DNA from 4 places in the Dactylosporangium sp. NPDC049742 genome. Region 3 is predicted to be linked to each of the others. Evidence: riboswitches for the same ligand, from Rfam matches in the RefSeq annotation. Region 3 holds a riboswitch; each other region holds the start of a gene.

Region 1 (7,717 bases), on a different contig from region 3:
CGGCCGTACGTCGCGGCGTTGGCCCTGGCGGGCCGGCACGAGCTCACCGAGGCCGAGGTGCTGCGGTTGGCGGCGTTGCCTGGGAGCTCGCGGCGGCTGCGGCGGCGGCTGCGGACGGTCGTCGCGGGGCGGGGTGGTCAGCTCTTGCCCGGGACGGTCACCCACTTGATGCCCCAGTTGTAGGCGGCGTCGACGGCGTCGTTGCGGTACTGGCCGGGGGCCTGGACGATGTACCGCGACTCGCGGCGGACGACGAGCTCGCCGTTGATGTTCTCGATGAGGAACAGGGCGGCGGCGCGGGACTCGACGGTGCATTCGTCGAGGCGCATCTCGATCGGGGCGCCGTGCTGGGGGAACAGGGTGGCGACGGCGTCGAGGCCGGCGAACGAGGTGGCGCCGGCGTAGATGCTCGCGAAGATGAGGATCCGGCGGAACTTGTCGGTGTGGTCGAGGTTGATGGTGAGGTTCTCGCCCGCTTCGTTGGCGCCGGTGCGGTCGTCGCCGTCGAGCATGATGTACGGCGGGCGGTCCAGCTCGCCGAAGCTGTCGCCGATCGGGTGGACGATGCCCTTCCGGCCGTCCATGAGCTCCCACAGGCAGCACAGGTCGAGGTCCAGGTCGGGCAGGTGGGCGGTCTTCTGCTTGCCGAAGAGGCCGCGCTTGCCGAGGGAGCGCATGCTCCAGTTGAGGTTGACCCGCAGCGAACCGGACCGGCCGCCCTGCTTGGCGAGCGACACCGTCGGCGCCTGCTTGGTCAGTGTCACCTTCGTCAACCGCACCGGCGCGGCGGGCGCTGCGGGTGCGACCGGCGGCGCGACAGGAGCCGGTGCCGCGACAGCAGCCGGTGCAGCGACAGGAGCCGGTGCAGCGACAGGAACAGGTGCCGCGACAGGAACAGGCGGCGCGACCGGGGGCGTCGGCGACATGGGCAGGTTCGAGGTGGGCGGCGGGTATGACGCCGGCTGCGCGGGAGCGGCGGGCGTGGGTGGGGGAGCGTCGTCGACCGAGATGCCGAAGTCGCGGGCCAGTCCCGCCAGCCCCGAGGCGTACCCCTGCCCGACCGCCCGGAACTTCCACTGCCCGGCCCGCCGGTACAACTCGCCGAAGATGAACGCCGTCTCGCTCGTGGCACCGGGGCTGTCGAAGCGGGCGACCTCCGCACCGCTCGTCGCATCGAGGAGCCGGATGTGCAGCCCCGGCACCTTCCCGAACGTGCCACCGTCGGCGGACGCGGCCAGCACGATCCGCTCGATCGACGGCTCCACCCGGCCCAGATCGACGAACACCGTGTCGGTGACCTGGGTCCCCGCGGTCGCCTTCCCCTCGTGCCGGACCGCGCCGGCCGGGTGCGACGGCTGGTTGTAGAACACGAAGTCGCTGTCGTCGCGGACTTTGCCGTTGACCAGCAGCAACGCGGAACCGTCGGCGTCGGGCACGCCGGCGCCGGACTGCCATCCCAGGACCGCGCGGACCGCCGGCGCCTGCACCGGCAGGTTGGCGCCCTTGAGCATCGACATGGTGAAACCCCTCCCCGTAGGGGCCAGTATGCCTAAAACGCCGTCCGGCCACCCGCCGCCGCCCTCACCCTGTAAGCCGTAAGACTGGACCGGGTCGTTACATCGTTTGGCCGGCGATGACGGCGGGGAGCGCGCCGGGTGAGGTGACCGTGCGGCCGGTGGTTCGCTGGTACCGGGCGACGAGGTCGTTGTGGCGCGAACGGTGCCACAGGCGGCGGTCCGCGCGGAGGATCAGGTTGCGCCGCGGCGGCGGGAAGGACCGGCCGAGGTCGGCGAGGAGCCCGGCGAGGTCCACGCCTGCGGTGTCGAGCGTCCAGGCGGCGCCGGGGTCGAGCGCCGTGAGCGCGAACGCGAGGTGCTCCGTGCGGTGGTCCCGCTCGCGGCGGGCGAGGGCGAGCCGGAGCGACGCCTCGAAGGCGGCCTGCGCGTCGAGCCCCATCGGCGGCCGCATCTGCGCGGCCCACCGCCGCGCCTTGGCCGCGCCGAGGGGCAGCAGCGGCTCCCGCCAGGTGACCCGGTCGAGGGTCGCCGGGGTGACACCCTCGAGGAGCCGGTCGACGTCGAGCCCGAGCGACCCGAGGACCTGGCGGTCGTCGGCGACGCCGGCCCCCAGCGGCGCGGCCCGGCACACGGCGTCGAGGACCGCGGGCTCGGTCGCGCCGTGCCGGGCGAGCACCGCGGCGACCTCGTCGGTGCCGGTGGTGAGCGCGAGCAGCAGGTGCTCGCTGCCGGTGCGGGGGTGGCCGAGCTCGCGGGCCCGCAGCACGGCGCGGCCCATGGTCCAGCCCAGGTCGGGGTGGCTACCGCGGAACATCAGTCCTCCTCGCGACGACGTTGCGATCGGTGATGGCGACCGGCGTTCGCGGTCGACGGCAGCAGTAGCGGCGCATCAGTCGTCGCCGGCGCTGCGATGCTTGCGGTGCACGGTCTGCTTGGTCACGCCGAGCCGCAGCGCGATGTCCTGCCACGACCAGCCGTCCCGGCGGGCGGCGGCGACCCGCTCGGCCTCCAGTTGCTCGGTCAGGCGGCGCAGGCGGGCGACGGCCCGCAGTGCGACGTCGTGGTCGCTGTCGTGCGCGGCGCGACCGAGCTCGTCGATCACAGTCATACCGTCAGCATAAGCTGACGCCGCCGACATCGTCAACATGTGCTGACGCCATCCCGATCGTCAACGAGCGCCGACGACCGGGCTTCCGCTGTACCGACGCCGCAAACGCCAACGGCACGTGCCGGCACCCACCTGAGGCGCCGGCACGTGCCACGGACGGGTCAGCCGGCGCGGACCTCGGCGGCGGCCGCGACGAGATGCCGCAGCGACGCCTCGACCTCGGCGTAGCCGCGGGTCTTCAGGCCGCAGTCGGGGTTGACCCACAGCCGCCGGGCCGGGACGGCCGCGACCGCGTGGCGCAGCGCCTCGGCCATCTCCTCCCGCGACGGCACCCGCGGCGAGTGGATGTCCCACACCCCGGGTCCGACGCCGCGCCGGTACCCGATGGCGGCGAGGTCGTCGAGCACCTCCATCTTCGACCGTGACGCCTCGATGCTGGTGACGTCGGCGTCGAGGGCGTCGATCGCGGTGATGACGTCGCCGAACTCGGAGTAGCACAGGTGGGTGTGGATCTGCGTGCCGTCGGCGACGCCGCTGGTCGCGAGCCGGAACGCGCCGACCGCCCAGTCCAGGTACGCCCCCTGTGCCGTCCGGCGCAGCGGCAGCGTCTCGCGCAGCGCCGGCTCGTCCACCTGGATCACCCGGATGCCGGCGGCCTCGAGGTCCCGGCACTCGTCGCGCAGCGCGAGCGCGACCTGGTCGGCGGTGCCGGCGAGCGGCTGGTCGGTGCGGACGAACGACCACGCGAGGATGGTGACCGGGCCGGTGAGCATCCCCTTGACCGGCCGGGTGGTCAGCGACTGGGCGAACGTGGCCCACCCGACCGTCATCGGCGCCCTGCGGGCCACGTCGCCGTGCAGGATCGGCGGGCGGACGCAGCGGGAGCCGTACGACTGCACCCAGCCGTGCTCGGTGGCGGCGAACCCGGACAGCTGCTCGGCGAAGTACTGCACCATGTCGTTGCGCTCCGGCTCGCCGTGCACGAGCACGTCCAGGCCGAGCTCCTCCTGCAGCCGGACGACCCGCCGGACCTCGGCCCGCATCAGCGCGGCGTAGCCCTCGTCGTCGAGGGTGCCGGCGGCCAGCGCGGCGCGGGCCCCGCGCAGCTCGGCGGTCTGCGGGAACGAGCCGATCGTGGTCGTCGGCAGGTCGGGCAGCCCGAGCAGTTCCTGCTGGCGGGCGGCGCGGGCGGTGGCGTCGCCGCGCCGCCGGTCCGCGGCGGTGAGGGCGGCGAGCCGGGCGCGCACCTCGTCGTGCCGCCACGCCGCCGGGGGCGGGGGCAGCGGCGCGGGCAGGTGGGCCGTGCCGTCGCGCAGCGCGCGGCCGAGGAGCACGACCTCGTCGACCTTCTGCCGCGCGAACGCGAGCCGCTCGTGCAGGCTCGGGTCGAGGCGCGTCTCGACGGACAGGTCCACCGGCACGTGCAGCAGCGAGCAGGACGTGGACACCGCCACGTGGTCGGCCAGGCCGGCGACGACCGCCCCGGCGGCGACCGCGGCGCGCAGGTCGGTGCGCCAGACGTTGTGGCCGTCGACGAGCCCCGCGACGATCGTCCTGCCGCCGAGGGGTCCGGCGGCCGCGAGCCGGTCGAGGTTGCCGGGGCCGGCGACCAGGTCGAGGCCGATCGCCTCGACCGGCGTGTCCAGCAGGGCCGGCAGCGCGTCGCCGATCTCGCCGAAGTACGTGGCGACGAAGAGCTTCGGCCGGGCCCTGAGCGCGCCGAGTCGGGCGTAGGTGCGGCGCAGCGCGTCGATCTCGTCCGGGCCGCGGTCGGTGGCGTAGGCGGGCTCGTCCAGCTGTACCCACGAGACACCCGCATCCGCGAGGGCGGCGAGGATCTCGGCGTAGACGCCGACCAGGTCGCCGAGCCGGGCGAACGGGTCGTCGCCCTTGGCCAGCAGCAGGAACGTGGCCGGTCCGACCAGCACCGGCCGGGTCTCGATGCCCAGGGCGCGGGCCTCGGCGTGCTCCCGCAGCGCCTTGGCCGGGTCGGCGGCGAAGACGGTGTCGGGCCCGATCTCCGGCACCAGGTAGTGGTAGTTGGTGCCGAACCACTTCGTCAGTTCGAGGGCGGGCTCGGCGTCCACGCCGCGGGCCATGGCGAAGTACGTGTCGAGCTTCGACAGCCCGAGCGCGGTGAACCGCGTGGGTGTCGCCCCGACCGCGACGGCGGTGTCGAGGACGTGGTCGTAGTAGGAGAACGTGTTCGACGGGATCGCCGCGAGGCGGGCGTTGCGCAGCGTCTGCCACACGTCGGCGCGCAGCGTCGCCGCCGTGCGCTCCAGGGTGTCCTCGTCGATGGCGCCGGCCCAGTAGGCCTCGACGGCCCGCTTCAGCTCGCGGTTTCCGCCGATGCGCGGGTAGCCGAGCACGGTGCTCAGCCCGAATGTGGTGCTCATGTGTCCCCTCGGTGCACAGTCACGACGGCCGGACTGGCACGGGGGGACGCCACCGGCCGCGCGCCGCGTGGCCGGTCGATGGCGTCGGCCGTCCCGCGCGGCCTCCGACCACCGCACGCCGGGCGGCGCGCGGTGCGCTGGCAGGTCTTCGGACTCGCGGGCGTGACCCTGGATGTCGTCCAGGGTCGCCTACTGGCCGTCGCTTCCCAGGCCTCGCGGCCCAGTGCTCAATGACGGCGGTCGTTCCCACTCACCGCTGCGGGGCAGTCCCGGATTCGCACCGGATTCCCTGTTGCCACGGCCGGTCCCGGAGGACCGGCCGAACCAGCTGCACTCATCACCATACATACGCACCGCCGCGGGAGCGGGTGTCGGCTGCGTCACTGGTGCGTGGGGTCGCTCCAGCGGCCGATGCTGCGGGAGCGGACCGGCTCGATGAACCGCGGCGCGGCGCTGTGCGGGAAGCCGTCGCCCCAGTTGGTGGCGTCGCCGTGCATCTGCACGCGGGCGTTGTCGGTGTACCAGTCGACGAGGTCCGCGTCGGAGCGCACGATCCACGTGCAGCCGGCCTCGGCGTCGGCGGTGAAGTCGCCGTGGCGGATCAGCGGCGGGCGCCAGAAGTACGTGCCGGGCCACATCTTGCCGAAGTTGTAGTCGAAGCCGCCGTCGAGGCAGTACGCCTCCTCGGAGCACGGGTGGTGCGCGAGCGGCACCTCCCGCCAGCCGGGCTTGGCCTTGATGAGCCGGGTGTAGAAGCCGGTCTTCTCGTCGCGGTGCAGCAGCTTGATGAACAGCCCCGGCACCGGCGTGCCGCCGAGGTCGAAGCGCATGGGGGAGCCGTCCTTGACGTCGATCCACGGCATCTGGGCGCTGTCGAGCACGACGAGCTTCTGGTCGGGCCGCACGGTTTCGCGGTCCTTCGTTTCGGGGTGGAAGTGCCAGTCGCCGTACTCGCGGAACAGCAGGATCTCCGTGCCGGCGGCCGCCGTGACCGGCGGGGTCCACACGCCGGCGGGCGCCGTCCAGTAGCCCTCCGGCCCGAGGACGGTGTCGCCGACGACGACCTGGCCGGACAGCACGAACCATTCGGTGTCCGCGTCGTGTACGCCGGCCGGCCGCGACCAGTCGCTGGTGAAGCGGACCTTCAGCGAGGCCGACCCGTCCTCCTCGTCGTAGCTGAGGTTGCGCTGCTCGGCGGTGCCGGCGGCGTGCTGGAACTCGGCGAGGTGCCAGATCAGGTCACGCTCGTCGACGATCTCCACGTGCGGGCGCATGGGTGCCTCCAGGCTCGGCAGCAGTTTCCGGTGCGGAATGTATCGCTTAATAGTTTCGCGTACAAGGTGTACCGTCAACGCTCGTGACCCGACCTGGCCGCCCCGCCGGCCCCACCTCCGACACCGAGACCGTCGTGCTGACCGCGGCCCTGGAGCTGCTGCTGGCCGAGGGCGCGGCGGCGCTGACCGCGCAGCGGCTGCACCAGGTCACCGGCGTGTCCCGGTCGACCATCTACCGGCACTGGCCCACGCCCGGCGCGGTGCTCGGCGCGCTGATCGACGTCGCGCCGCTGCCGCCCGGCGCGCCGACCGGCGAGCCGGCGCAGGACCTCCACGCCGCCGTCGACCAGCTGTGCGACCGGCTCCGCGACCGGCCCGTCGGCGCGTTCCTGCAGGCCCTCGTCGTCGCCGCCGCCTCCGACCCGGCGGCGGTGCCGCTGCGCCAGCGGTACGTCACCGACCTGCTGGCGCCGTTCCACACCGTGCTGCGCGCCGCGGGCACGTCGGCGAAGGACCGTGAGGACGCCGTCGCCGCGATCGTCTCGCCGCTTCTGCTCGACGCGCTGCTGCTGGACCGACCCGCCGCCCGCGCGCGGGCACACCGCATGGTCTCCCTCGTCTGTCAGGAGCTGACCGCATGACCAACGCCGTCGGGCCGCGCGCCGTCTTCGGCGTCATCGTCCCCAGCACCAACACCGTCGTCGAGCACGACTACTGGAGCGCCCGGGTGCCAGGGGTGGCGTTCCGCGCCGGCTCCATGCACATCCCGAACCCCGCGATGGGCGACGACGCCGGCTTCGAGGCGCTGCTGGTGCAGATCCGCGCCTCCATCGGCACCGCCGTGCGCGACGTCCTCACCGCCGAACCCGACCGCATGGTCATGGGCATGTCCGCGGAGACGTTCTGGGGCGGCGTGGAGGGCAACGCCGCGTTCGAGGACCGCCTGCGCGCCCGCACCGGCCTCCCGGTCACCACCGGCGCCAGCTCGTGCCGCGCCGCCCTGCGGGAGCTCGGCTGCCACCGGATCGCGGTGTTCTCGCCGTACCAGCCGATCGCCGACCGCGAAGTCGGCCGGTTCTTCACCGAGGCGGGGTTCGACGTCGCCGCCATCACGGGCCTGCGCTGCCCGACCGCGACGGACATCGCCCGCGTCCCCTCCGCACGCCTCCGCGCCGTCGTCGCCGAGCTCGACGCCCCGGACGTCGACGCGATCGTGCAGGTCGGCACCAACCTGTCGTTCGTCGCCCTCGCCGACACCCTGGAGGAGGAGCTCGGGAAGCCGGTCATCGCCATCAACGCCGCCACCCTCTGGCACGCCCTGCGTTCCCACGGTTTCCCCGACCAGCTCCCCGGCGCGGGCCGCCTGCTCCGCTCCCACTGACCGGCAGGACCTCACGCCCGCCGCCGCGGCAGGGCGCT
Region 2 (7,717 bases), on a different contig from region 3:
CATGAACGCGAACGGGTTGCGGCTGCCGTACAGCGGCGCGATACCGAGGGTGGCGAGCCGCCGGTCGGCGACGTGTTGCAGGTACTCGCGCATGTCCGCGAGGGACATCCCGGAGACGCCCTGTTCCAGGAGGTCGGCGGCGAACTGCACCTCGCACTCGACCGCTTCGGCGAGCATCTCGCGGACCTGCGCCTCCAGCTGGGAGTCGAACAGGTCGGGTTCTTCCGCCCGTACCGTGTCGACGACGTCGAACGCGAAGGCCATGTGCATCGACTCGTCGCGGAAGACCCAGTTGGTGCCCGAGGCGAGGCCGTGCAGCAGGCCGCGGGAGCGCAGGTGGTACACGTAGGCGAAGGCGCCGTAGAAGAACAACCCTTCGATGCAGGCGGCGAAGCAGATGAGGTTGAGCAGGAACGCGCGCCGGTCGTCGCGGGTCTTCAGCTCGTGCAGGTCGCCGAGGGAGTCGATCCAGCGGAAGCAGAACTCGGCCTTCCGCGCGATCGACGGGATGTTCTCCACGGCGGCGAACGCCGCGGTCCGTTCGGCGTCGTCGGTGACGTACGTGTCCAGGAGGTTCAGGTAGGGGCGGCGGCCAGGTCGATGAGGGCCCGCTGCGGCAGCTCCCAGGCGGTGCGGTACAGCTCGCGCACGTCATCGGGCAGGTCGGCGACGTCCTGCACCGAGCCCTCGGCGCGCTTGATCTGCTCGCGGATCGCCGCGGTCCACAGCCCGCGGGCCTTGAGCTCCCGCACCAGGTACGTGTTGAGCTGCAGGAACTCACCCGACATGGTCTCGCGTTTGAACAGGTTGGACACCTGCGGCTCGATGCACTCGTAACACCCGGCGATGGACGCGATCGTCGCGGTCGGCGCGATCGCGATCAGCAGCGAGTTGCGCAACCCACTCGCCGCGACCTTCTCACGGAGCAGGGCCCAGCGCTCACCGTCGGTGGGTGCGCCCCACAGGTCCGGGTGTAGCTCGCCGCCGGCGGCACGGGTCTCGGCGTACGCGGGGTGCGGCCCGAACCGCTCCGCCAGGTCCGCCGACGCTTCCAGGGCGGTGAGGTAGATCTCCTCCTGCACCCGCGTCGACAGCTCGCGGGCGGCGGGGGAGTCGAACGGCAGCCGCAGCGCGAAGAACGCGTCCTGCAGTCCCATGAGGCCGAGCCCGACCGGCCGCCAGCGTGGGTTGGACGCGGCGGCCTGCTGCGACGGGTAGTAGTAGATCGAGTCGAGCTCGTCGCGGGGCGAGTCGACCAGGAAACACGACGACATCTGGGTGTGCGCGGTGCCGGAGTTGAACAGCGTCGGCGAGCTCGGCAGATACGCGAGCGACGACATGAGCCGGTAGAAGCCGATCGCCTCACCCGGCGTCTGCGACAGCCCGCACGCGACGCGCAGCAGCCAGTACTGCGGGGTCTCCACGACCAGCCGGGACAGAGGGTGGCGCAGCAGGTACCGGTCGGCGACGGTCCGCAGGCCGAAGTACTCGAAGCGCAGATCACCGTCGACCTCGACGGCATCGTCGAGCTTGCGGGCGTTCCGCGCCACGAACGCCGCGGTGTCGTCGCTGATGAGGCCCTGCTGGTGCGCGTGCCGGATCGCCTGGCTGAAGCTGGCGACGCCCTGCCCGCGGACCTCCTTGTCGACGTACGCCGCGAGCAGCCGCGCCGCGAGCCGCGAGTACTGCGGCTCCTCACCGATCAGCTCCGCCGCCGTCTGGATCGACAGCTTGTCCAGCTCCGCCGTCGTCGCCCCGTCGTACAGACCGCTGATCGTCTTCGTCGCCACCCGCAGCGGGTCGACCTCGTCGAGGTCGGCGACCCACCGCTCGACCGCCTTCACGATCTTGTTGACGTCGACCGGCTCCAGGTCGCCGTTGCGCTTGCGGACCTGCATCGCGTGCCGGCGCTGCTCCGGCGCCTTCCCGGCCGTCGCCTGGTCCTGCGTCACCGTCATGTGCTCCCCCTCGTCGCCTGCTCATCACCACCGGATGGACGCAGGGGGAAGCCCGCCACAGAAAGGCGCACGCGAGGAGCACCTGGCGATGGCGTCAGCCGTCCCACGCGGCATCCGACCACCGCACGCCGCCCTCGGCGCGCGGTGCGCTGGCAGGTCTTCGGACTCGCGGGCGCGACCGTCTCCGGTCACCTACTGGCCGTCGCTTCCCAGACCCCGGAAGGTCCAGTGCTCAATGACAGCGTTCGTTCCCACTCACCGCTGCGGGGCAGTCCCGGACTCACACCGGGTTCCCTGTTGCCACGACCGCACCGAAGCGCGGCCGAACCACCGCCGGGCACTGCGTGCCAGTAGGACCAGTACGCCGACGCCGGCGGGGTGTTGACGCACGGCTCCGTGGCGGCGGTGGGCTTGCCGTTGATCCGGCAGATGAAGGCGAGGCCCCAGCGCTGGGTGCCGGTGACGGTGAACCCGGCGCCGCTCAACGCGGCAAGGTCATTCGGCGGGTCGCCGAGCCGGCAGCCCTTCTGGACGCCGCCGCCGAACGTGGTGAAGTCCACGACGACGGTGACCCCGGTGCCCGGCGCGCACGCGGCGGCGTGCGCCGCCTGCGGTGCCGGGTCGGCAAGGACCAGCGCGCCGGTGACGGCGAACGCCGCGCAGAGCCCGGCGAGCCACCTCCGCGACACGGTTTATGCCCTGCGCCATGGCCCGGTTCACGCGGCACACGCCAGGGTTGGCGCCGCGGCCTGCGAGCCGGCGGCGGTGAGGGTGGCGAAGCTGGCGCCGGTCAGACCCAGGCACGGCCTGCGCGGTCGGGCGGATCGCGGTGGCCGGGTCGAACCCGGTCGTCGTGTAGGCGATCGCGCCGCGGTCGGCGGCCGGGCCGGAGCAGCGCACCTGCAGGCCGAGCAGGAATCCGCGGGCCTTGAGCCATGCGACCGGCCGCCCGGCGACGCGCAGCGCCTGCGCGGCGAGGCCGGTGCTGTTGGCATTGCTCGACGCGGTGTCGGCCGCGGTAGGTCGGCCCGTAACACTCGATGATCACGCAGTCGTCGGTCAGTGTCGCCAGGACGCCCGCGATGTTATGGCGTCGCCAGGCGTCGAAGTGGTCGGTGAGCTGGTTCATTTGGCCTGCCTCGGCGCCTCGGCTCAGGGCCGGTGGTTCGACGAGCGAACCGCGTATGCCCAGTGGCACAGTTGGGCGGTGACCCCCTGATTGCGGCCGACCATGTCCTGTACAACGCCAAGTCGGGCGGCTGTGACATGACCTCGGTCGATGCCTCGGCGCTCAGCAAGCCCAACATCCTGAACCCCGAACGGGCACAGGTTCGGCGCGGTCAGGGCTGCAGGAGCACGCGCTGGGCGGCGCGCTCCAGCAAGGCCCGGTCGGTCGCGGCGGCGAGGGTGTCATGGGCCGGGTGGCTCAGCACCTGGACGATCGCGATGTCGAGATTCAGCGCCTGCAGCGTCCGTTCGGTCTGGGGCCCGGCGTGACTGCCGCCGGGGGTACGGATTCCGCCGATCAGCAGGACCGTTGTGCGCTCGTTGCGCACGGCGGCCGCGACGATCGGCATCGGCGTCACCACGGTCAGGCCGGCGACGTCGTCGAGCAGTTCCGTCAGCCGCACTGCCTTGGGGCCGCCCGAGATCCCGACCGCCATGCCCGGCTGGACGAGGCCCAGCGCCTCCTGGACCTCGTCCGGGGCCGGCCGATGCGCTGGCCGTGCCGGCTGCTCCTCGCCGATCGGCATGGCTCCGCCGCGGACCCGGTGCAACAGCCCGCGATCCGCGAGCACCTCCAGGTCCCGGCGGATCGTCGGGATCGACACGTCGAAGCGCTCGCTCAGCTCGTGCAGGCCGATGCCGCCGAGTTCGCGGGTCGCCGCGACGATCCCGGCGCGACGCGTCTCGATGAGCACGTCAGGCCTCCTCGATCACCGTTACCGCACCGGCCTCGACAACGCGGCCGCCGACTTCAGCGGCGTGCTCGCCATGGTTGATCGCGATGACGAACGGCGGGCGCCGCACGACCTCGACCGTTTCGGGCACGTCGTGGCGGACCGGGAGCCCTGCCTGAGGCAGGATCCGGGCCAGCAGTCGCTCGAGGCCGGCCGCGTCCGGGCGGGTCGAGACGTACCAGGCCGTGCCGCCACCGTGCGCTTTGCGGGTGACGGCCGGACCTCCGGCCGCCGGTCCGTCCGTGTAGGTCAGCACGACCTCCGCGGTGTCGACGACGAGGTCCTCGGCCCACACATCGGCGGCCGTGCCGTCCGAGAGCTCGATGTGCCGGCCCTGTCGCAGCGGCAGGAACTCCTCGACGGTCACGCCGAGCAGGTCGCGGAGCGCCCCCGGATGCGCATCCCCGTGCACGGTGTCGTTCGCGTCGACGATGCCGGAGAAGTACGACACGAGCAGCGTTCCCCCGCCGGTGACGTATGCGTCGAGGTTCTTCGCCGCCGCGGCCGTCGTCAGGTACAGCGATGGTACGACGACCAGCGGGTACCTGCTCAGGGCCGCCTCTGGGTGGACGAAGTCGACGGTGAGGTGGGCCTTCCACAGCGCCGTGTAGTACGCCTCGATCCGCTCGCGGTATGCCAGGTCCACGGATGGGCGCCATTCCAACTCGAGCGCCCACCACGACTCCCAGTCCCACACGATCGCCACGTCGGCCTTGACCCGGGTGCCGCGCAGCCGGTCCAGCCCGGCGAGGCGTCCGCCGAGCTCGGTGACCTCGCGCCAGATCCGGGTGCTGGTCCCGCCGTGCGGCAGCATCGCCGAGTGGAACTTCTCCGCCCCGAACCGCGAGGCCCGCCACTGGAAGAACAGCACCGCGTCGGCGCCGCGGGCCAGGTGGGCCAGGCTGTTGCGGGCCAGCTCGCCGCGCCGCTTGGCGATGTTGCGGGGCTGCCAGTTCACGGCGCTCGTGGAGTGCTCCATCAGCATCCACGGCGCTCCGCCGGCGAGGCTGCGCGTCAGGTCCGCGCACATGGCCAGTTCGATGTGCGGATCGTCGCGTTCGGCCTGCAGGTAGTGGTCATTGGCGACGACGTCGACCTCGCCGGCCCACTTCCAGTAGTCGACCCACTTGCAGTTGGCGATCATGAAGTTGGTGGTGACCGGTACCTCGGGCGACAGGCCGCGCAGGATGTCGCGCTCCCGCCGGAAGTTCTCCAGATGGACGTCGGAGCAGAACCGGAAGAAGTCCAGCTGCTGCGCCGGGTTCACCGGTGTCGGCGCTGCGTGTGGCGGCTCGATCTCGGCCCAGTCGCTGTAGCGCTGGCTCCAGAACGTCGTGCCCCATGCGGCGTTGAGCGTCGGCAGGTCGCCGTGGCGGTCCTGCAGCCAGCCGCGGAACGCCTCGGCGCAGCCTGGGCAGTAGCAGTGCGGGTTCACGCCCGCGTACTCGTTGTGGACGTGCCACAGCGCGACCGCCGGATGCTCGCCGTAGCGGCGGCCCAGCTGCTCGGTGATCGTGGCGGCGGCCCGCGCGTACTCAGCCGAGCTGGGACAGAAGCTCTGCCGGCCGCCCTGTCCGAGGACGTGGCCTTCGCGGTCGATGAGCCGCGCGTCGGGGTAGCGGTAGGTCAGCCACGGCGGCGGAGCCGCGGTCGGCGTGGCGAGGTCCGCGCGGATCCCGTTGGCATGTAGGAGCTCCAGAACTCTGTCGAGCCACTCGAAGGTGTACTGCCCCTCGGTGGGCTCGAGCATCGCCCAGCTGAAGATGCCGACGCTGACCAGGTTGACACCGGCTTGCCGCATCAGCCGGACGTCCTCGGCCCAGACCTCCTCAGGCCACTGCTCCGGGGCGTAGTCGCCGCCGTAGGCGATGGCATCGAGACCGCGGGGAAACCACGGCGACGGTTGAAGCTGGTCCATCTTGCGACTCCTGGCTGTGAACGCTCCCGGTTCGATAGCGGCAGCATAGCGCAGGCATCACGCGTGAATTAACCTCCGCGCAATGTATTGACAGCACGTCTAGGACGGCCAAAACTGTGAGCGCTCCCGGTCGTTCACCCCGATCGCCGCAGCGATGGACGTCTGTCGGAGGGTGCCGGAGCGCCGTAGTCACACGGCCGTTTCGTTTCTCCCGCTCGCCCTCGTCGCCGCGGTGACCTACGCACGTTGGAGACCAAGATGACCCCGAAACTCCGTACGTTGTTCGCGGTCGCAACCGCGAGTGCGCTGCTGCTGACCAGCGCCTGCGGATCCAGCGACGACGGCACGCCCCAGAACACGGCCACCGGCAAGGTCGAGCTGACCTTCTGGTCGTGGGTGCCCGGCATCGACAAGGTCGTGGCCCAGTGGAACGCCGCCAATCCCGACATCCACGTCACCGTCAGCAAGCAGGCGCAAGGTGACGAGGAGGTCACGAAGGTCCTCACGGCCAACAAGGCCGGCAACCCGCCGGATCTCTTCCAGGCCGAGTATCAGGCGCTTCCCACGCTGGTCAGCAACGGCGCCGCGGCTGACCTCAGCAAGTACTCCGCCGACGCGAAGGGCAAGTTCGCCCCCGGCGTGTGGAGCACGATCACGCTCGGCACCGACGCGGTCTACGCGATCCCGCAGGACTCGGGTCCGATGATGCTGTACTACCGCGCGGACGTTTTCGAGCAGCTCAGCCTCAAGGTGCCGACCACCTGGGACGAGTTCGGTGAGGTCGCCAAGCAGGTCCGGCAGAAGGACCCGAAGCGCTACCTGACCACCTTCTCCGCCGGCGACCCGGGCTGGTTCGCCGGACTCGCCCAGCAGGCCGGCGCCAAGTGGTTCGGCGTCAGCGGCGAGACCTGGTCCGTGCAGGTCAACGACGCCGCGACCAAGAAACTCGCCGAGTACTGGGGCGGCCTGGTCGCCTCCGGCGCGATCGACAACAAGCCGATGTACACCCCCGAGTGGAACAAGGCCCTCAACGACGGCACCCTGATCGCCTGGCCCAGCGCCGTCTGGGGCCCCGGCGTGCTGTCCGGCAACGCCCCCGACACCGCCGGCAAGTGGAAGATCGCGGAGATGCCGCAGTGGACCGCCGGCGAGCACAAGACCGGCAGCTGGGGCGGCTCCTCGACGGCCGTCGCGGCGAAGTCCAAGAACATTGCGCAGGCCACCAAGTTCGCCATCTGGCTCAACACCGACCCGACCGCGGTCGCCGGCCTGATCAAGGAGGGCGGCATCTACCCGGCCGCGACCGCCGCACAGTCCGGCGGGGAGCTGTCGAAGGCGCCGGCGTTCTTCAGCAACCAGCCCGATTTCTACAAGCTCGCCCAGCAGATCGCCAACTCGGCGGCGGGCGTCACCTGGGGCCCGAACGTGAACGTCACCTACGCCACCTACAAGGACACCTTCGCCAAGGCCATCACGGCGAAGACCCCGTTCCCCGCGGCGGTCGACCAGATGCAGAAGGCCACCGTCGACGACCTGAAGAAGAACGGGTTCAAGGTCTCCGAATGACACGCCGCTCCGCGCGTACAGTGCCCAGCCGGGTGCCGTACGCCTTCCTCACCCCGGCGATCGGCCTGTTCGCCCTGTTCATGGTCGCGCCGATCGGCTACACCGTTTACCTGTCGCTGCGCCGGGTGCAGGTCTCCGGGCTCGGGCTCGGTGCCCGGGCCCGGGCGGAGTCCTTCGCCGGATTTGCCAACTATCAGGCCGTCATCAACGACGGCGAGTTCTGGCAGAGCTGCGTGCGGGTCCTGCTCTACGGCCTGGTGCTCGTGCCCACCATGGTCGGGCTCGCGCTGCTCTTCGCGCTGCTGCTCGACGTC
Region 3 (7,717 bases):
CGCGACGCTGATCCGCTTGTACGCGCCTTCCATGTCGCCCCGGGCGGGCAGGCCGTCCAGGTCGCGGCCATACGCGTAGCCGCCCCACACCGCGTACACCTCGGCCAGGTCGGCGTCGTCGCGCCAGTTGCGGCTGTCGATGAGGGGGAGGATGCCGGCGCCGTACGCGCCCGGCTTGGACCCGAAGACGCGCAGCGTGGCGCGGCGTTCGTCGCCGTGCGCGGCCACGTCGGCGGCGACGTGGGCGCGGACGTAGTTGTCGTCGGGGGACTCGTCCAGGGCGGCGACCAGCTGCACCGCGTCGTCCAGCAGCGCGACCACGTGCGGGAACGCGTCGCGGAAGAAGCCGCTGATGCGCATCGTGACGTCGATGCGGGGGCGGCCCAGCTCGGCGAGGTCGATGGGGGACAGGTTGACCACCCGGCGGGACGCGTCGTCCCAGACGGGCCGGACACCGAGCAGCGCGAGCGCCTCGGCGATGTCGTCGCCGGCGGTGCGCATGGCGCTGGTGCCCCACATCGACAGGCCGACGGAGCGCGGCCACGCACCGTGGTCTGCCTTGTAGCGGGCGAGCAGCGAGTCGGCCATCGCCTGACCCGTCTCCCACGCGAGCCGGCTCGGGATCGCCTTCGGGTCGACGGAGTAGAAGTTGCGCCCGGTCGGCAGGACGTTGATCAGCCCGCGCAGCGGCGACCCGCTCGGCCCCGCCGGGACATACCCTCCGTCCAGCGCATGCAGGACCATCGTCAGTTCGTCGCCGGTACGGGACAGCCGCGGCACGATCTCCCGTGCGGCGAACTCCAGCACCCGTACCACATCCGGCAAATCCGAAATGTCGGAGATGTCGGTGGTGGGCCAGCCCCGTGACTCCATCTCCGCCACCAGGGCGCGGGCCTGCGACTCGGCCTCGTCGACCGACACGCGCGCGGTCGAGCCCTCGGTCAGGCCGAGGGCCTCGCGCAGGCCGGGCAGCGCGACCGCGCCGCCCCACAGCTGCCGGGCCCGCAGCATGGCGAGGACCAGGTCGACCCGCGCCTCGCCGGTCGGCGCGACGCCGAGGACGTGCAGCCCGTCGCGGATCTGGACGTCCTTGATCTCGCAGAGCCAGCCGTCGATGTGCAGGATCAGCTCGTCGAACCCGTCGTCACCGGGCCGGTCGGCCAGGCCCAGGTCGTGGTCGAGCCGCGCCGCCTGCAGCAGCGTCCAGATCTGCCCGCGGATCGCCGGCAGCTTCGCGGGGTCGAGGGCCGCGATCGTCGAGTGCTCGTCCAGGAGCTGCTCGAGGCGGGCGATGTCACCGTACGACTCGGCGCGCGCCATCGGCGGGATCAGGTGGTCGACCAGGGTGGCATGCGCCCGCCGCTTCGCCTGGGTGCCCTCACCTGGGTCGTTGACCAGGAACGGGTAGATCAGCGGCAGGTTGCCGAGGGCCGCGTCGGCGCCGCACGAGGCGGACATCCCGACCGTCTTGCCCGGCAGCCACTCGAGGTTGCCGTGCTTGCCGACGTGCACGACCGCGTGCGCGCCGAACTCGTCGGCGAGCCACCGGTACGCGGCCAGGTAATGGTGGCTCGGCGGCAGGTCGGGGTCGTGGTAGATCGCGACGGGGTTCTCCCCGAAGCCGCGCGGCGGCTGCACCATCACCACGACGTTGCCCTCGCGCAGCGCGGCGAGGACGATCTCGCCGCCGGGGTCGCGGGACGTGTCGACGAACAGCTCGCCGGGCGCCGGCCCCCAGTGCCGCTCCATCCCCTCCCGCAGGTCGGCCGGGAGCGTGTCGAACCAGCTCCGGTACCGGGCGGCGGAGATCCGGATCGGGTTGCCGCGCAGCTGGTCCTCGGTGAGCCAGTTCACGTCCTGCCCGCCGGCGGCGATGAGCGTGTGCATCAGCGCGTCGCCGTCCTTCGGGAAGCCGTCGGCGCCGACGTACCCCTGCGCGTGCATCGCCTCGAGCAGCCGCACGACGCTCGCGGGCGTGTCCAGGCCGACCGCGTTGCCGATCCGCGCGTGCTTCGTCGGGTACGCGCTGAGCATCAGCACGATCTTGCGGTCCTCGGGCCGCAGGTGCCGCAGCCGGGCGTGCGCGACCGCGGTCCCGGCGACCCGGCCGGCCCGCTCCCGGTCGGCGACGTAGACGGTGAGCCCGTCGGCGTCGATCTCCTTGAACGAGAACGGCACCGTGATGATCCGCCCGTCGAACTCCGGGATCGCGACCTGCGTCGCGGTGTCCAGCGGCGACAGCCCATCATCGTTGGCGTCCCAGGTGTCGCGGGAGCTCGTGAGGCACAGCCCCTGCAGGATCGGCACGTCGAGCGCGGCCAGGGCGCCGACGTCCCACGCCCCGTCCTCGCCGCCGGCCTGCGCGTCGGCGGGCCGGGTGCCGCCCGCGGCGAGGACCGTGACGACCAGCGCGTCCGCCTGCCGCAGCGTGTCGAGCAGCTCCGCCGGGGCGGCCCGCAGCGACGAGGCGAACACCGGCAGCGGCCGGCCGCCCGCGTCCTCGACGGCCTCGCAGAGCGTCTCCACGAACGCGGTGTTTCCCGCCAGGTGGTGCGCCCGGTAGTAGATGATCCCGACGGTCGGGCCGTCAGCCGTGGACTCCCGGTCCAGCACGCCCCACGCGGGGGTCTGCACCGGCGGCGCGAACCCGTGGCCGGTCAGCAGGACCGTGTCGGAGAGGAAGTTGTGCAGCTCGGCGAGGTTGGCGGGGCCGCCCTCGGTGAAGTAGGCGTGGGCCTCCGCGGCGACGCCGGCGGGCACCGTCGAGTGGCGCATCAGCTCCGCGTCGGGCAGCGACTCACCGCCGAGCAGCACCACCGGCGCCGGCAGGCGCAGCAGCGTGTCGAACCCCTCCTGCCAGTCGCGGTAGCCGCCCAGGAACCGCACCACGACCAGGTCGGCGCCGTCGGCCAGGGCCGGCAGCTCCGCCACGGTGAGGCGGGACGGGTTGGCCAGCCGGAACGCCGCGCCGCTCGCACGGGCGCTGAGCAGGTCGGTGTCGGACGTCGACAGCAGCAGGATCACGCCGGGGTCCTCCCTCGGGGTCCGCGCCCCAAGTCGGTCGGGAAAGGTTCCGGCGGCGGAGAGTCTCCTGGCTCCCGGATCGGCGCTCGCCTCCGGCCTTCCCGGGCTCGCACCCGGTGGCCGTCGTCTCCGGCCTCCGGGGCGCTGGGCCCGGTGGCCGTCGTCGGAGGTCCACTCCCCGGTCACAGTGGCGGGACCGTGCCGGATTCACACCGGCTTCCTCCACACGTCGCCGTACAGCACCGCCAACTCTGCCGGTCACGGCTTCCTTGAGTCAAGCTCGCCCGACCCACCTTGGGGTCGGCTTCCTTGGGTCGGGCGGGGTGCTGCGCAGTAGTATCCGGCGCGTGCAGGCTGCCAGTGGACGCGACGCTCCGGACCGGTGCCCGGGTGCCGTGCAGGTCCACGCGGCGGCCGACGGTGGCCTGGCCCGCGTCCGGCTGCCCGGCGGGCGGCTGCCCGTCCCCGCCCTCGCGGTCCTCCGCACCGCCGCCGCGGACCTCGGCGACCCCGCCCTGGAGCTCACCTCGCGCGGAAACGTGCAGATCAGAGGGCTGCGGCCGGACGCGTCGCCGGAGCTGGCGGCCAGGCTCACCACCGCGGGGCTGCTGCCGTCGGACACCCACGAGCGGGTCCGCAACATCATCGCCAGCCCGCTCAGCGGCCGCGACGGCCTCGGCGAGCTGGACGTGCGGCCGGTGGTGGCCGCGTTCGACGCCGGGCTGTGCGCCGACCCCGCGCTGGCGGCGCTGCCCGGCCGGTTCCTGGTGACCGTCGACGACGGGCGCGGCGACGTGTCCCCGCTCGGCGGCGACGTCGGCCTGCACGGCGACCGCCTCCTCCTCGCCGGGCTGCCCACCGCGGGCCGGGCCGGGGAGAACCCCGCTGAGCTGCTGCTCCGGGCGTCCCGGGCGTTCCTGGACGAGCGCGCGGCGCAGGGCGGCACCGCGTGGCGGCTGGCCGAGCTGGCCGACGGCCCGGCCCGGGTCGCGGATCGCCTGGGGTTCGCCCTCGGTACAGCCGTCGACCAGTTCGCAGGCTCGCCCGGGCCGGCGGTCGGACGGACCCCGCAGGTCGGGGGACTGGTGGCGCTGACGGTGGTCGTACCACTCGGGCTGCTGACACCGGAGCAGTCGGCGGCGCTCGTCGCGGCGGCGCCGGGGGAGATCATCGTCACGCCGTGGCGGACCGTCGTCGTGCCCGACGTGCCGGTCGAAGAAGCTGGACGTCTCGAGTCACTGCTGACGACCGCCGGCCTCGGCACCGACCCCGCGACGCCGTGGGCCGGGGTCACGGCGTGCGCCGGCCGGCCCGGCTGCGCGAAGGCCCTCGCCGACGTGCGCGCCGACGCCCGCGCGGCCGTCCTCGGCGGTCTCGACCATGCGTTGCCGGTGCACTGGGTCGGCTGCGAACGGCGCTGCGGCGCACCGAAGGGAAGGCACGTGGAGATGCTCGCGACCGCCGACGGCTACCGGGTGCTGTCATGACGGCTCAGGAGTCCGTCGCAGACGGCGCCGTCCAGGGCGGCGCCTCCGGTGCCGTCGCGGGCGGCGCCTCCGGTTTCGTCACGGACGGTGGCTTTGGGTCCGTCATGGACGGTGGCTTCGACTACGTCAAGGACGGCGCGGAGATCTACCGGCGGTCGTTCGCGACGATCCGCGCCGAGGCCGACCTGTCCGCGCTGCCCGCCGACGTCGCCCAGGTCACCGTCCGCATGATCCACGCGTGCGGCATGGTCGACCTCGCCGGTGACGTCGGGTACAGCGCGGACGTCGTGCGCCTCGCCCGCGCCGCCCTGCGCGACGGCGCCCCGATCCTGTGCGACGCGGAGATGGTCGCCTCCGGCGTGACCCGCGCCAGGCTGCCCCGCGACAACGAGGTCCTGTGCACGCTGCGCGACCCGCGGGTCCCGGCGCTCGCCCACGAGCTGGGCACCACCCGCAGCGCCGCCGCCCTCGACCTGTGGGGCCCGCGGCTCGACGGCGCGGTCGTCGCCATCGGCAACGCGCCGACGGCGCTGTTCCGGCTCCTGGAGATGATCGCGGCCGGCGCGCCCCGGCCCGCGGCCGTGCTGGGCATCCCCGTCGGGTTCATCGGCGCGGCCGAGTCGAAGGTCGCGCTCGCGGCGTCGGACCTGCCGCACCTGGTCGTGCACGGCCGCCGGGGCGGCAGCGCGATGACGGCCGCCGCCGTCAACGCCATCGCGGACGAGAAGGAATGACCACAGTGGACACCGGTCGGTTGTACGGCGTAGGACTCGGCCCCGGCGACCCGGAGCTCGTGACGGTGAAGGCGGCCCGGCTCATCGCCGCGGCACCCGTCGTCGCGTTCCACAGCGCCCGCCACGGGCGCAGCATCGCCCGGTCGATCGCCGCGCCGTACCTGCGCGACGGCCAGATCGAAGAGGCGCTCGTCTACCCGGTCACCACCGAGGAGGTCCGCGACTACCGGGCCCTCATCGAGGAGCACTACGACGCGTGGGCGGCCCGGCTCGCCGCGCACCTCGACGCCGGCCGTGACGTGGTCGTGCTCTGCGAGGGCGACCCGTTCTTCTACGGCTCGTACATGCACATGCACAAGCGGCTGTCGCACGCCTATGCGACGGAGGTCGTGCCGGGCGTCACCTCGGTCTCGGGCGCGTCCGCGGTGCTCGGCCGCCCCCTCGTCGAGCGCGACGAGGTGCTCACCGTGCTGCCCGGCACGCTGCCCGTCGAGGACCTGGCCGCGCGGCTCGCCAGTACCGACTCCGCCGCCGTCATGAAGCTCGGCCGCACGTTCGGGGCCGTCCGGGACGCCCTGGAGCGCGCCGGCCGCCTCGACGACGCCTGGTACGTCGAGCGCGCCACCACCGCCAACGAGCGCGTCGCCCCTCTGTCCACTGTGGACCCGGCCGAGGTGCCGTACTTCTCCCTCGCCCTGCTGCCGAGCCGCATGCACGAGGAGACGGCGTCGGCGCTGCGGTCCACGCCGCCCGCGGTCGCCGCCGGCGAGGTCGTCGTCGTCGGGCTCGGCCCGGCCGGCCGGGACTGGCTCACCCCCGAGGCCCTGGCCGCGGTCGAGGCCGCCTCCGACCTCGTCGGATACGCCCCGTACCTGGCCCGGATCCCGGCCAACCCCCGCCAGCGCCGGCACGCCTCCGACAACAAGGTCGAGTCGGAGCGCGCCGAGTTCGCCCTGTCCCTCGCGAAGGACGGCCACCGCGTCGCCGTCGTGTCGTCCGGCGATCCGGGCGTGTTCGCGATGGCGGCCGCGGTACTGGAGATCGCCGCCGAGCCCCGCTGGAAGGACGTCCCGGTGCGCGTCCTGCCCGGCCTGACCGCCGCCCAGGCGGTGGCGAGCCGCGCGGGCGCCCCCCTCGGCCACGACTTCTGCGTGCTGTCACTGTCCGACCGCCTGAAGCCGTGGGACGTCATCGCCGCCCGCCTCGAGGCCGCGGCCGGCGCCGACCTCGTCATCGCCATCTACAACCCGGGCTCGAAGAGCCGCACCTGGCAGGTCGAGGCCGCCCGCGACCTGCTGCTGCGCCACCGCTCCCCGGAAACCCCGGTCGTCCTGGGCCGCGACGTCGGCGGCCCGCAGGAGCGCGTCCGCGTGGTGCGCCTCGCCGACCTGGACCCGTCCGAAGTGGACATGCGAACCCTGCTCATCGTCGGCTCGTCCCAGACCCGCACCCTGACCCGCGGCGACGGCGCCCCCGTCGTCTTCACCCCCCGCCGCTACCCCTGACCCCGCCCGGGGTTCCGACGCTTCCGACCTGCACGCGCTTCTGTCTTTCTTGACCTTCCGCCGCACCTCTGACCGCCTCCGGACGTCGCCCCTGACCGCCCCGGCTGCCGCCCTCTGGCCGGGCCTCGGCCACTGCCCTGACAGCCCCGGCTGCCGCCCTCTGACCGCCTCCGGCCGCTGCCCTGACCCGCCCTCGTGGCGGGACGTTGCGCGCCGCAGGTCCGGTTCGCAGGTCCGGTTCGCAGGTCCGGTTCGCAGGTCCGGTTCGCAGGTCCGGGCTCAGCGCCGCGGGCTCGGTGTCGTGGGCTCGGTGTCGCGGTCCAGGCTCAGCTGGGTCCCGGTAGCCGCCGGTTCGAGCGAGCCACCACGGATCGACGCGCGCCGGGAACGACGGCGCCGACCCCGCTGCCCCTCGTCGAGGCGGGCGCCGGCCGCAGCCGGGCTGCGGCTATGCCGCCCCGCGTCGTCGAGCCGCCTCGCGTCGTCGAGCCGCCTCGCGTCGTCGAGCCGTCCCGCGTCGTCAAGCCGTCCGAGCCCCGCCAGCGGGACTCGGACGAGCCGCCACGACACCCAAGGGCGGAGCGAGCCATCACGGCATCAACACGCGCGCGATGGCTGGCTGGGCGGCGCCGCAGGTCGATTCGTGGGCAGTGCTGACGTTTGGCGTTCGTTGCGTGGCGGCGGGGCGGCGCTGACGTTCCCGGCGGCGGCTCCGCTTGTCTTCCACCGTACCTCAGCGTTCCTAATTGATCTCCGATGGCGTGAGCGCCCGATTACCCAACGCTTCAGAGGGATCCTAGACGCTCCCCGCGGGTGCCTTCGTCAGGTACAGCTCCAGGATCGCGGGCAGCGGGGCCACTCCCGGGCCGCCCGCCTCGACCCAGGCGGTCAGGTCGTCGATCACGGCGTCGTCGAGCAGGTAGCCGAGCCACACCGGCCGGGCACCCGCCCGCCGGGCGGACGGGGT
Region 4 (7,717 bases), on a different contig from region 3:
AGGCGCTGATCGACACGTCGTCGAGGACGAAGCTGGTCTGCAACGACCAGTCCTCGACGCCGTTGAACTTCAGCGTCACCGTCTGCCCCGCGAACGCGCTCGCGTCGATGACCTTCTCCACGTACCCGTTGGTCTTGTCCAGGTTCGTGTACGTGGCCACGGTGGTGCTGCCGAGGGTGACGGTCAGCTTGTCGTAGACCAGGTTCTCGGTCTCCGCGGTGGTGATGCGGATCCAGAAGCGCAGCTGCACGGTCGTGCAGCCGGACGGGACCGCGACGGGCTGCGAGACGGTGTCGGTCTGCACCTGCCCGCCGCCGTTGAGCCACGCGTTGCGGGTGCCGCCGCGCGCCGGGTACTGCGACCACGTGCCGATCACGTTCGCGGTCGCGGTCCACGGCGACGTGCCGCTCTCGAAGCCACCGTTGCCGACGGGCTGCGAGGGTGTGCAGCCGCCGCCACCGGTGGTGACCGTCCAGGTGAACTGGGCCGACGCGGTCTTGTTCGCCGCGTCCTTCAGGGTCACCGTGACGTTCGAGGTGCCCGCCGTCGTCGCGCTGCCGGTGATCCGACCGGTCGACGCGCCGATGGACAGCCCGGCCGGGAGGCCGGACGCGCTCCAGGTGTACGGCGTGGTGCCGCCGCTGCCCTGGACCTGCACGTCGACCTGCTGGCCGACGACGGAGCTCTTGTTGCCCGGGTTGGTCACGGCCGGGTCGGTCGGCGTGCCGCCGCCGATGAACGCCGTGTACAGCAGCACGTTGGGCGAGCCGCTCCCCGCGCTGGTGATCTTCCCGGTGGTGCCGTTGTTCACGAGCGCGTCGCGGACCTGCGCCGGCGTCGCGTTCGGGTTCGCGCCGAGGTACAGCGCGGCGGCGCCGGCCACGTGCGGCGACGCCATCGAGGTGCCCGTCATCGTCGCGCTGCCGGTGTTGCTGGAGTACGACGCCGACACGATGCTCGTCCCCGGCGCGAACAGGTCCAGGCACGAGCCGTAGTTGCTGGTGCTGTTGCGGGCGTCGGAGCTGTTGCTGTTGCCGACGGTGATCGCCGCGCCGACCCCCTGCGGGCTGTAGTAGCAGGCGTCGTCGCCGTTGTTGCCGGCCGCCTGCACGAACTGCACGCCCGAGCTGATCAGGCTCGACACGGCGCTGTCCATGGCCTGGCTGCTGCACCGGCTGCCGCAGCCGATGGAGTAGTTCGCGACCGCCGGCTTCTGGGCGTTGGTGCGCACCCAGTTGATCCCCGCGATCAGGTCGTCGTTGGTGCCGCTGCCCTGGCAGTTCAGGACGCGGACCGAGACGAGGTTCGCCTTCTTCGCGATGCCGTACGTGGTGCCGACGGCGGTGCCCGCGACGTGCGTGCCGTGGCCGTGGCAGTCGGCGGGGTTGCTGTCCCCGTCGACGATGTCGGTGCCCTGCTTCACCCGGCCGCTGAACTCGGTGTGGCTCGCGTTGAGGCCGGTGTCCAGCACGTACACGGTGACGCCCTGGCCCGGGTTCGCCGGGTAGGTGAACGCCTGGTTCAGGGGCAGGCTCCGCTGGTCGATGCGGTCGTCGCCCCAGTTCGGCGGGTTGTTCTGGGTGTCGAGCACGGTGATGCGCTGGACCGCCTCGACCGACGCGACGGCCGGGTCTGCGGCCAGCCGCTGCGCCTGCTGCACGGACATGTTCGCCGAGAAGCCCCGCTGCACGCTGTCGAACACGTGCCGGGTCTGCCCGCCGAACCGGCCGGTGAGCCGCTGGGCCTGGGTGGCGATCGCGGTGGAGCCGTCCTTCAGCGTGACGATGTAGCGGCCTGCCACCGCGTCGGGACTGTCCGCGTACAGGATCGCGCCTTGCGCGACGGCCGCCGCCGGCGCGGCCACCGCGAAGGCGCCGGCCAGGGCCGCCACGAGCGCGGTGCCGGCCGCCGTAATTCGGTGGAACACGGTGAGACCTCCTCCGAGGGGATGCCAGCTCCGTGGCCGGGTCCGGTTGACGCCGACCCCGGAGGGCTGGAGCAGAAGGTAGGAGGACACGACCGGCGAAGGTCACCCCGCTGAACAGACGGCGACGATCTGCGCCGTCAAAACTGTTTATGAGTTGCGCGTGCTCACCGGCAGTGACCGGCGGATCGGTTGAGAAGTCAGCCGACGATGAGCCGACCGGCCAAAAGCTGCGTCGAATGGTGCGGGGAAAGATTGCTTCGTGCGAGGCTGGCCGCGGCACCCGCACCAGCTCAGGAGGCATGGATTGAGCAACAACCTGGACGTCGCGCTGAAGAGCGCGATGAACATCGAGGGGGCGTTCGCGGTCGCGCTCGTCGACTACACCAGCGGCATGACGCTGGGCACCCTCGGCGGCGGCGCCGACTTCGACATCACGGTGGCCGCGGCCGGCAACACCGACGTCGTACGGGCGAAGCTGCGCACCATCGAGATGCTCGGTCTCGGCGAGCCGATCGAGGACATCCTCATCACGCTCGACAGCCAGTACCACATCATCCGGCCGCTGCACTCCCGCAACGGCCACGGGCTGTTCCTGTACGTCGCGCTCGCGAAGGCGCGCGCCAACCTCGCGCTGGCCCGCCACCAGCTGCGCGCGATCGAAGAGGGCCTCGAACTGTGACGTCCAGCTTCTTCGGCGGCGCCCCCGACGCGGACGGCCTGCCGCGCAGGGAGAGCCTCGAGCCCGGCGGCGGCGGCGTCGGTCAGCTGCAGCAGCCGCGGCTGGGCGCGCGGCCGGAGCCGCTCGACGCCGCCCTGTCCCCGGTGCGCGCCGCGATGGCGGACCTGCGCCTGCGCGTGCCGGGGGTCCGCGGCAGCGTGCTCGCCGGCGTCGACGGCCTGCTGGTCACCTATGACCTGGGCGCGTACGACGCCGGCGGAGGCACCGAGCCGCACGACGCGGCCGCGCTGGCGGCGACGACGTTCGGCCTGGGCCGGCAGGTGGCGCTGGTGCTGGGGCAGTCACCGTTCCGGGACGCGACCATGCGCAACGACGGCGGCTACTTCACCGTGTACGCCGTGGACGGCAGCACGCTGCTCGCGGTGCTCGGCAGCGACGGGCTCAACGTCGCCCGCCTGCACCTGGAGGCCCGCCCGACCTGCCAGCAGCTCGCCGCGCTGCTCTGAGCCCCGCCCCGGCCCCGGTCCCGCCCGGCGCTGTGCCCGCCCCGCGCGGCGCCGGTCACCAGCGGTCGTGGTGCACGGCGTCGGCGAGCGGGGCCCGGCGGCGCCAGCCGTGCCGCTCCAGGTCGGGGACGGACTCCAGGTGGGTCACCGGGCCCAGGCACAGCCACGCGACCGGGCGGATGCCGGCCGGGACGCCCAGCAGCTCACGGACGAACGGCTCGCGGTAGAACGACACCCAGCCGACGCCGAGCCCCTCCGCGGTCGCGGCCAGCCACAGGTTCTGGATGGCGAGGCAGACGGAGTAGAGGCCGGCGTCGGCGATCGCGTGCCGGCCGAGGACCGCCGGGCCGCCGCGGCCGGGGTCGTACGTGACGACCACCGACAGGGTCGACTCCAGCACACCGTCGATCTTGATGCGGGCGAAGGCCGCGGCCCGGTCGGCGTCCAGCGTCGCGGCGAACGTGTCGCGTTCGGTGCGGACGTGGTCGTGGAAGGCGCCGCGCAGGGCGGGGTCGCGGACGAGGACGAAGTCCCACGGCTGGGACAGGCCGACGCTCGGCGCGGCGTGGGCGGCGCCCAGCACGCGGTCGAGGACGTCGCCGGGGATCGGCGCGCCGTTGAACTGGCCGCGCACGTCGCGGCGGCGGTGCACGACGTCGTACAGGTCGGTGCTCATCAGGGCAGGCTCCCGCTGCTCGTGGCCGCCCGTCACGGACGGCCGGTGACCGCGAGGCCGGTCTTCGGACTCTCGGATCAACGCCTGCACCGTCCGCCTTCCCAGCCCTGGGGCCAGTGACCGCGCACCGCTGGTGCGCATGGACGGCAGCTCCCCGATCACCGCGGCGGGCCCGTGCCGGATTCACACCGGCTTCCCGATTCTCCCCGGTCGCCCGGGGCACCTCGCTTCAGTTCGTGCCGTCCGGCAGCATACGCGGCGGCCCGGCCGGGCCGCGGCGATTGCGGACCGCCGGGGCTCAGGGCACACAGAGCCGGTAGTGGGTGGTGAGCCGGCCGTCCTCGACGAGGTGGAACGCGAGCGCCGGCGGCGGCCCGGGCCGGTCCCGGCTACCGCGGCGGGCGCGCGTCGGCCGCGGCGGTCTCGCGGCTACCGGGGTGGTGCGCGTCGCCCGCGGCGGTCTCGATGTGCTACCGCAGCAGGTGTGCGCTGCCCGCGGTTTCGAAGGCGGCGCGGACGTCGGCGATGCCTTCGGTGAAGTGGGCCCAGCTGTCGACGTGGACCGGGACCACGGTCTTCGCGTCCAGGAGCCTGGCCGCCGCCAGCATCCCGGCCGCGCCGAGGGTGAGGTCGGCGTCGCCGAGCAGCGCGGTGCGGGCCCGGCCGCCGAACAGGATCGCCACGTCGACGGACGGGAAGCGCTCCGCGACCGCGGCGACGACGTCCAGCGACGCGTTGTCGCCGCTGACGTAGACGGTCGGCAGGCCGTCGCCGTGCAGGACGAACCCGGTGACCGGGCCGGTGAGGTGCTCGGTGCCGTCGGGGCCGTGCTGCGCGGGGACGGCGGTGACCCGCACGTGGCCGTCGCCGCCGGGGCGGGGCAGGTCGGTGTGGGACCACGGCTCCAGGTCGGTGACCTGGCCGCCCAGTCGGGCGGCCGCCGCCGGGGTGCTGAGCACCACCGGTACCGACGCCGCGAACGCACGACCGAGGGTGTCGAGGTTGTCGGGGTGCTGGTCGTGCGAGAGCAGCACGACGTCGACGGCGCCGGCGTCCTCAGGGGTGCCGGCAGCGGGCTCGGTCTTGGTCAGCACGCGGCTGCCGAGCGGGTACTGCCCGGGCGGGTCGAACGTGGGGTCGGTGATGAACGTGACGCCACCGACGCCGAACACCACGGTCGGGCCGCCGAATCGCTGGAACTGCATCGTCATGGCTTCACCTTCGCCGGTCCCGGCGCCCGCCGGCAGTGGCTGGAACGCCATCCTCCGATACGATCGAGCCATGACGCGCTCGGCGACGACGGTCGGGGTGCTCATCGGCGACGGCGCGCCGATGCTGGAGGTCGCCGTGGCGCCCCGGGTGTTCGGCGTCGCGGCCGTCTTCGACGTGCGGACCGTGGGGGAGCACCCCGGCCCCCTGGCGACGACGGCCGGCATCGCCCTCACCGCCCCGCACGACCTCGACGACCTCGACACCGCCGGCGTCGTCGTCGTGCCCGGCTGGCGGGTGCCCGGCGGCGCGCCGGTCGCGCCCGGCATCCTCGACCGGCTCCGCCGCGCGCACGACGAGGGCGCCACCGTGGTCGGGCTGTGCCTGGGCGCGTTCGTGCTCGCCGAGGCCGGCCTGCTCGACGGCCGCCGCGCCACGACGCACTGGCGGCACCTGCCCGAGTTCGCTTCCCGCTTCCCCGCGGTCGACGTCGTCGAGGACGTGCTGTATGTCGACGAGGGCCCGGTCGTCACCAGCGCCGGCAGCGCCGCGGGCCTCGACGCCTGCCTGCACCTGCTGCGCCGCGACCACGGCCCGGCGCTCGCCGAAGCGGCCGCCCGCGCCCTCGTCGTCGCCCCGCACCGGGCCGGCGGGCAGGCCCAGTTCATCGAGCGCCCGGTCCCGCGGCTGCGCGCCGGCGACGCCGTGGGCGACGCGATGCGCTTCGCCCTGGAACACCTCGACGACCCGGCCCTGGACGTCGACCGCCTCGCCGCCACCGCCCACCTGAGCCGCCGCACGTTCGACCGCCGCTTCCGCCAGGCGACCGGCTCGTCCCCGCTGCGCTGGCTGCTCCAGCAGCGCGTCCTGCGCGCCCAGCACGTCCTGACCACCACCGACCTGGACATCGACGCGGTCGCCCGCGCGTGCGGCTTCACCGACGGCGTCGCCCTGCGCCCCCACTTCCGCCGCCAGGTCGGGATCCCGCCGCACTCGTACCGCGCCAGCTTCCGCACCCCCTGACGCCGCCCCGGCTCGGCGGTCCGGCGGCTCAGTGGGGGAGCAGGAGGGCGGGCAGCTCGCGCAGTGAGCCGATCCGGTGCGCCTCGCCGGGTGGGGCGGTGCCGGGGCGGTCGAGGTGGACGGCGCGCAGGCCGGCGGCGCGGGCGGGCAGGACGTCCAGGTCGTGGCGGTCGCCGACGCTCACGACGGTCTCCGGGGCGAGGCCCCAGCGGCGGCACGCCTCGGTGAAGACGGCGGGGTCGGGCTTGAACAGGCCGAGGGTCTCGGCGGTGTAGACGGGGCCGGCGAGGTCGCGCAGGCCGATGCGGGCGAGCTTGGCGGTCTGCTGCTCCTCGATGCCGTTGGTGAGGACGGCCGTGCGCAGTCCGGCCTGCCGGATCGCCGCCAGCGCCGGGCGGGCGTCGGGGTAGGCGGCCCACGACTGTTCGTACATCAGCAGAAAGCCGGAGAAGAGGGTGTCGAGCCGCCCGTCGTCCTCGCAGGGGGTGCCGACGGCGGCGAGGAAGTCGCGGAGCCGGCCGCGGCGCTGCTGCTGGAACGTGACCAGGCCGGCCCGCCACGCCTCGAGGTGCCGCTCCTGGACCGTCGCCCACAGGCTCCGGGTGCCGGCGTCCGGCTCGACCCCGATCGTGGGCAGCCAGCGCAGGAGGGCCGCGCTGACGGCGGCCTCGTGGTCGAGCAGGGTGCCGTCGAGGTCGAGCAGGACGCCGCACAGCTTCACGCCGCGCACTCTACGGGGTGACGTTCATAACCCTATTTCCTATCGGAAAAGCAGGTATACGATCGCCCGGTGGAAGGGGTCAGGGCGCGGTGGGTCGTCGCGGTCTGCCTCGGCGCCGGGTTCACCACGCTGCTGGACCAGTCGGTGCTGAACGTGGTCGTGCCCGCGCTGCGCGGCTCGCTGCACGCCGGCACCGCGTCGCTGCAATGGATCCTCGCCGGGTACTCGCTGACGTTCGGGCTGGCGCTGGTGCCCGCGGGGCGGCTCGGCGACCTGTACGGCAGGCGGCTGCTCTTCGTCGGCGGCCTCATCGTGTTCGCCGCGGGTGCGATCGCGGCCGCCACCGCCCGGCACGGCTGGGTCGTCGCCGCGGCCAGGCTCGTGCAGGGTTTCGGCGCCGGCACCGTCAACCCGCAGATCATCGGGCTGTTCCAGGACCTGTTCCGCGGGCGTGCCCGCGCCCGCGCGCTCGGGGCCTACGCCTTCGTCGGCGGGGTCGCCGGCATGCTGGGGCCGCTGCTCGGCGGGGCGGTGCTGCAGGCGGCCGGGCCCGGGTCCGGCTGGCGGCTCGTCCTGCTGGCGAACCTGCCGTTCGCGGTCGTGACGATCCCCCTCGCACTGCGCTTCCTGCCCCCCGGCCGGCCCGCGGGCCACACCGGCGACCTCGACCTCGGCGGCCTGCTGCTGCTCGGTGGCACCACCCTCGCCGCGCTGCTGCCGCTCGCCGGCACCGGCGGCGGCGCCTGGTGGCTGCTCGCCGCCGGCGCGGGGCTGGTGGCGTTCCTCGCGTGGGAGCGCCGGTGGACCGCGCTCGGCCGCACCGCGATCCTGCTGCCGGCGCTGACCCGCAACCGGGGCTACGTCCTCGGCGTGCTCGTGGCCATGTGCTACTTCGGCGCCACCCTCGCCCTCAACCTGGTGTTGTCGCTGTACCTGCAGGACGGCCTGCACCACCCGCCGCTCGCCGCCGCGGCGA

The links. A riboswitch is a leader RNA that binds a small molecule or an ion and turns the genes downstream of it on or off. The one in region 3 is predicted to bind cobalamin.
Region 1: another riboswitch for cobalamin. It lies ahead of metE (5-methyltetrahydropteroyltriglutamate--homocysteine S-methyltransferase); the one in region 3 lies ahead of cobN (cobaltochelatase subunit CobN).
Region 2: another riboswitch for cobalamin. It lies ahead of AB0J72_RS25940 (ribonucleotide reductase N-terminal alpha domain-containing protein); the one in region 3 lies ahead of cobN (cobaltochelatase subunit CobN).
Region 4: another riboswitch for cobalamin. It lies ahead of bluB (5,6-dimethylbenzimidazole synthase); the one in region 3 lies ahead of cobN (cobaltochelatase subunit CobN).

What each region holds. Positions count from the first base shown of each region.
Region 1 covers NZ_JBFANF010000016.1:108,589-116,305, reverse strand. The annotation lists gene AB0J72_RS21620 (hypothetical protein) at 1-183, shown strand, start outside; gene AB0J72_RS21615 (TerD family protein) at 138-1,517, opposite strand; gene AB0J72_RS21610 (Clp protease N-terminal domain-containing protein) at 1,615-2,331, opposite strand; gene AB0J72_RS21605 (helix-turn-helix domain-containing protein) at 2,407-2,625, opposite strand; gene metE (5-methyltetrahydropteroyltriglutamate--homocysteine S-methyltransferase) at 2,787-5,024, opposite strand; cobalamin riboswitch at 5,146-5,368, opposite strand; gene AB0J72_RS21595 (DUF4437 domain-containing protein) at 5,405-6,298, opposite strand; gene AB0J72_RS21590 (TetR/AcrR family transcriptional regulator C-terminal ligand-binding domain-containing protein) at 6,382-6,939, shown strand; gene AB0J72_RS21585 (arylmalonate decarboxylase) at 6,936-7,679, shown strand.
Region 2 covers NZ_JBFANF010000022.1:83,947-91,663, forward strand. The annotation lists partial or broken gene AB0J72_RS25935 (ribonucleotide-diphosphate reductase subunit beta) at 1-582, opposite strand, end outside; partial or broken gene AB0J72_RS25940 (ribonucleotide reductase N-terminal alpha domain-containing protein) at 585-1,958, opposite strand; cobalamin riboswitch at 2,109-2,288, opposite strand; partial or broken gene AB0J72_RS25945 (hypothetical protein) at 2,288-2,593, opposite strand; gene AB0J72_RS25950 (DeoR family transcriptional regulator) at 3,299-3,880, opposite strand; gene AB0J72_RS25955 (beta-galactosidase) at 3,882-5,837, opposite strand; gene AB0J72_RS25960 (extracellular solute-binding protein) at 6,096-7,403, shown strand; gene AB0J72_RS25965 (sugar ABC transporter permease) at 7,400-7,717, shown strand, end outside.
Region 3 covers NZ_JBFANF010000101.1:760-8,476, forward strand. The annotation lists gene cobN (cobaltochelatase subunit CobN) at 1-3,024, opposite strand, end outside; cobalamin riboswitch at 3,064-3,286, opposite strand; gene AB0J72_RS55415 (precorrin-3B synthase) at 3,372-4,511, shown strand; gene AB0J72_RS55420 (precorrin-8X methylmutase) at 4,616-5,245, shown strand; gene AB0J72_RS55425 (precorrin-2 C(20)-methyltransferase) at 5,242-6,750, shown strand; gene AB0J72_RS55430 (hypothetical protein) at 7,547-7,717, opposite strand, start outside.
Region 4 covers NZ_JBFANF010000029.1:36,488-44,204, forward strand. The annotation lists gene AB0J72_RS30850 (S8 family serine peptidase) at 1-1,927, opposite strand, end outside; gene AB0J72_RS30855 (hypothetical protein) at 2,268-2,606, shown strand; gene AB0J72_RS30860 (roadblock/LC7 domain-containing protein) at 2,603-3,112, shown strand; gene bluB (5,6-dimethylbenzimidazole synthase) at 3,168-3,788, opposite strand; cobalamin riboswitch at 3,826-4,030, opposite strand; gene AB0J72_RS30870 (MBL fold metallo-hydrolase) at 4,259-4,999, opposite strand; gene AB0J72_RS30875 (helix-turn-helix domain-containing protein) at 5,070-6,020, shown strand; gene AB0J72_RS30880 (HAD family hydrolase) at 6,049-6,741, opposite strand; gene AB0J72_RS30885 (MFS transporter) at 6,811-7,717, shown strand, end outside.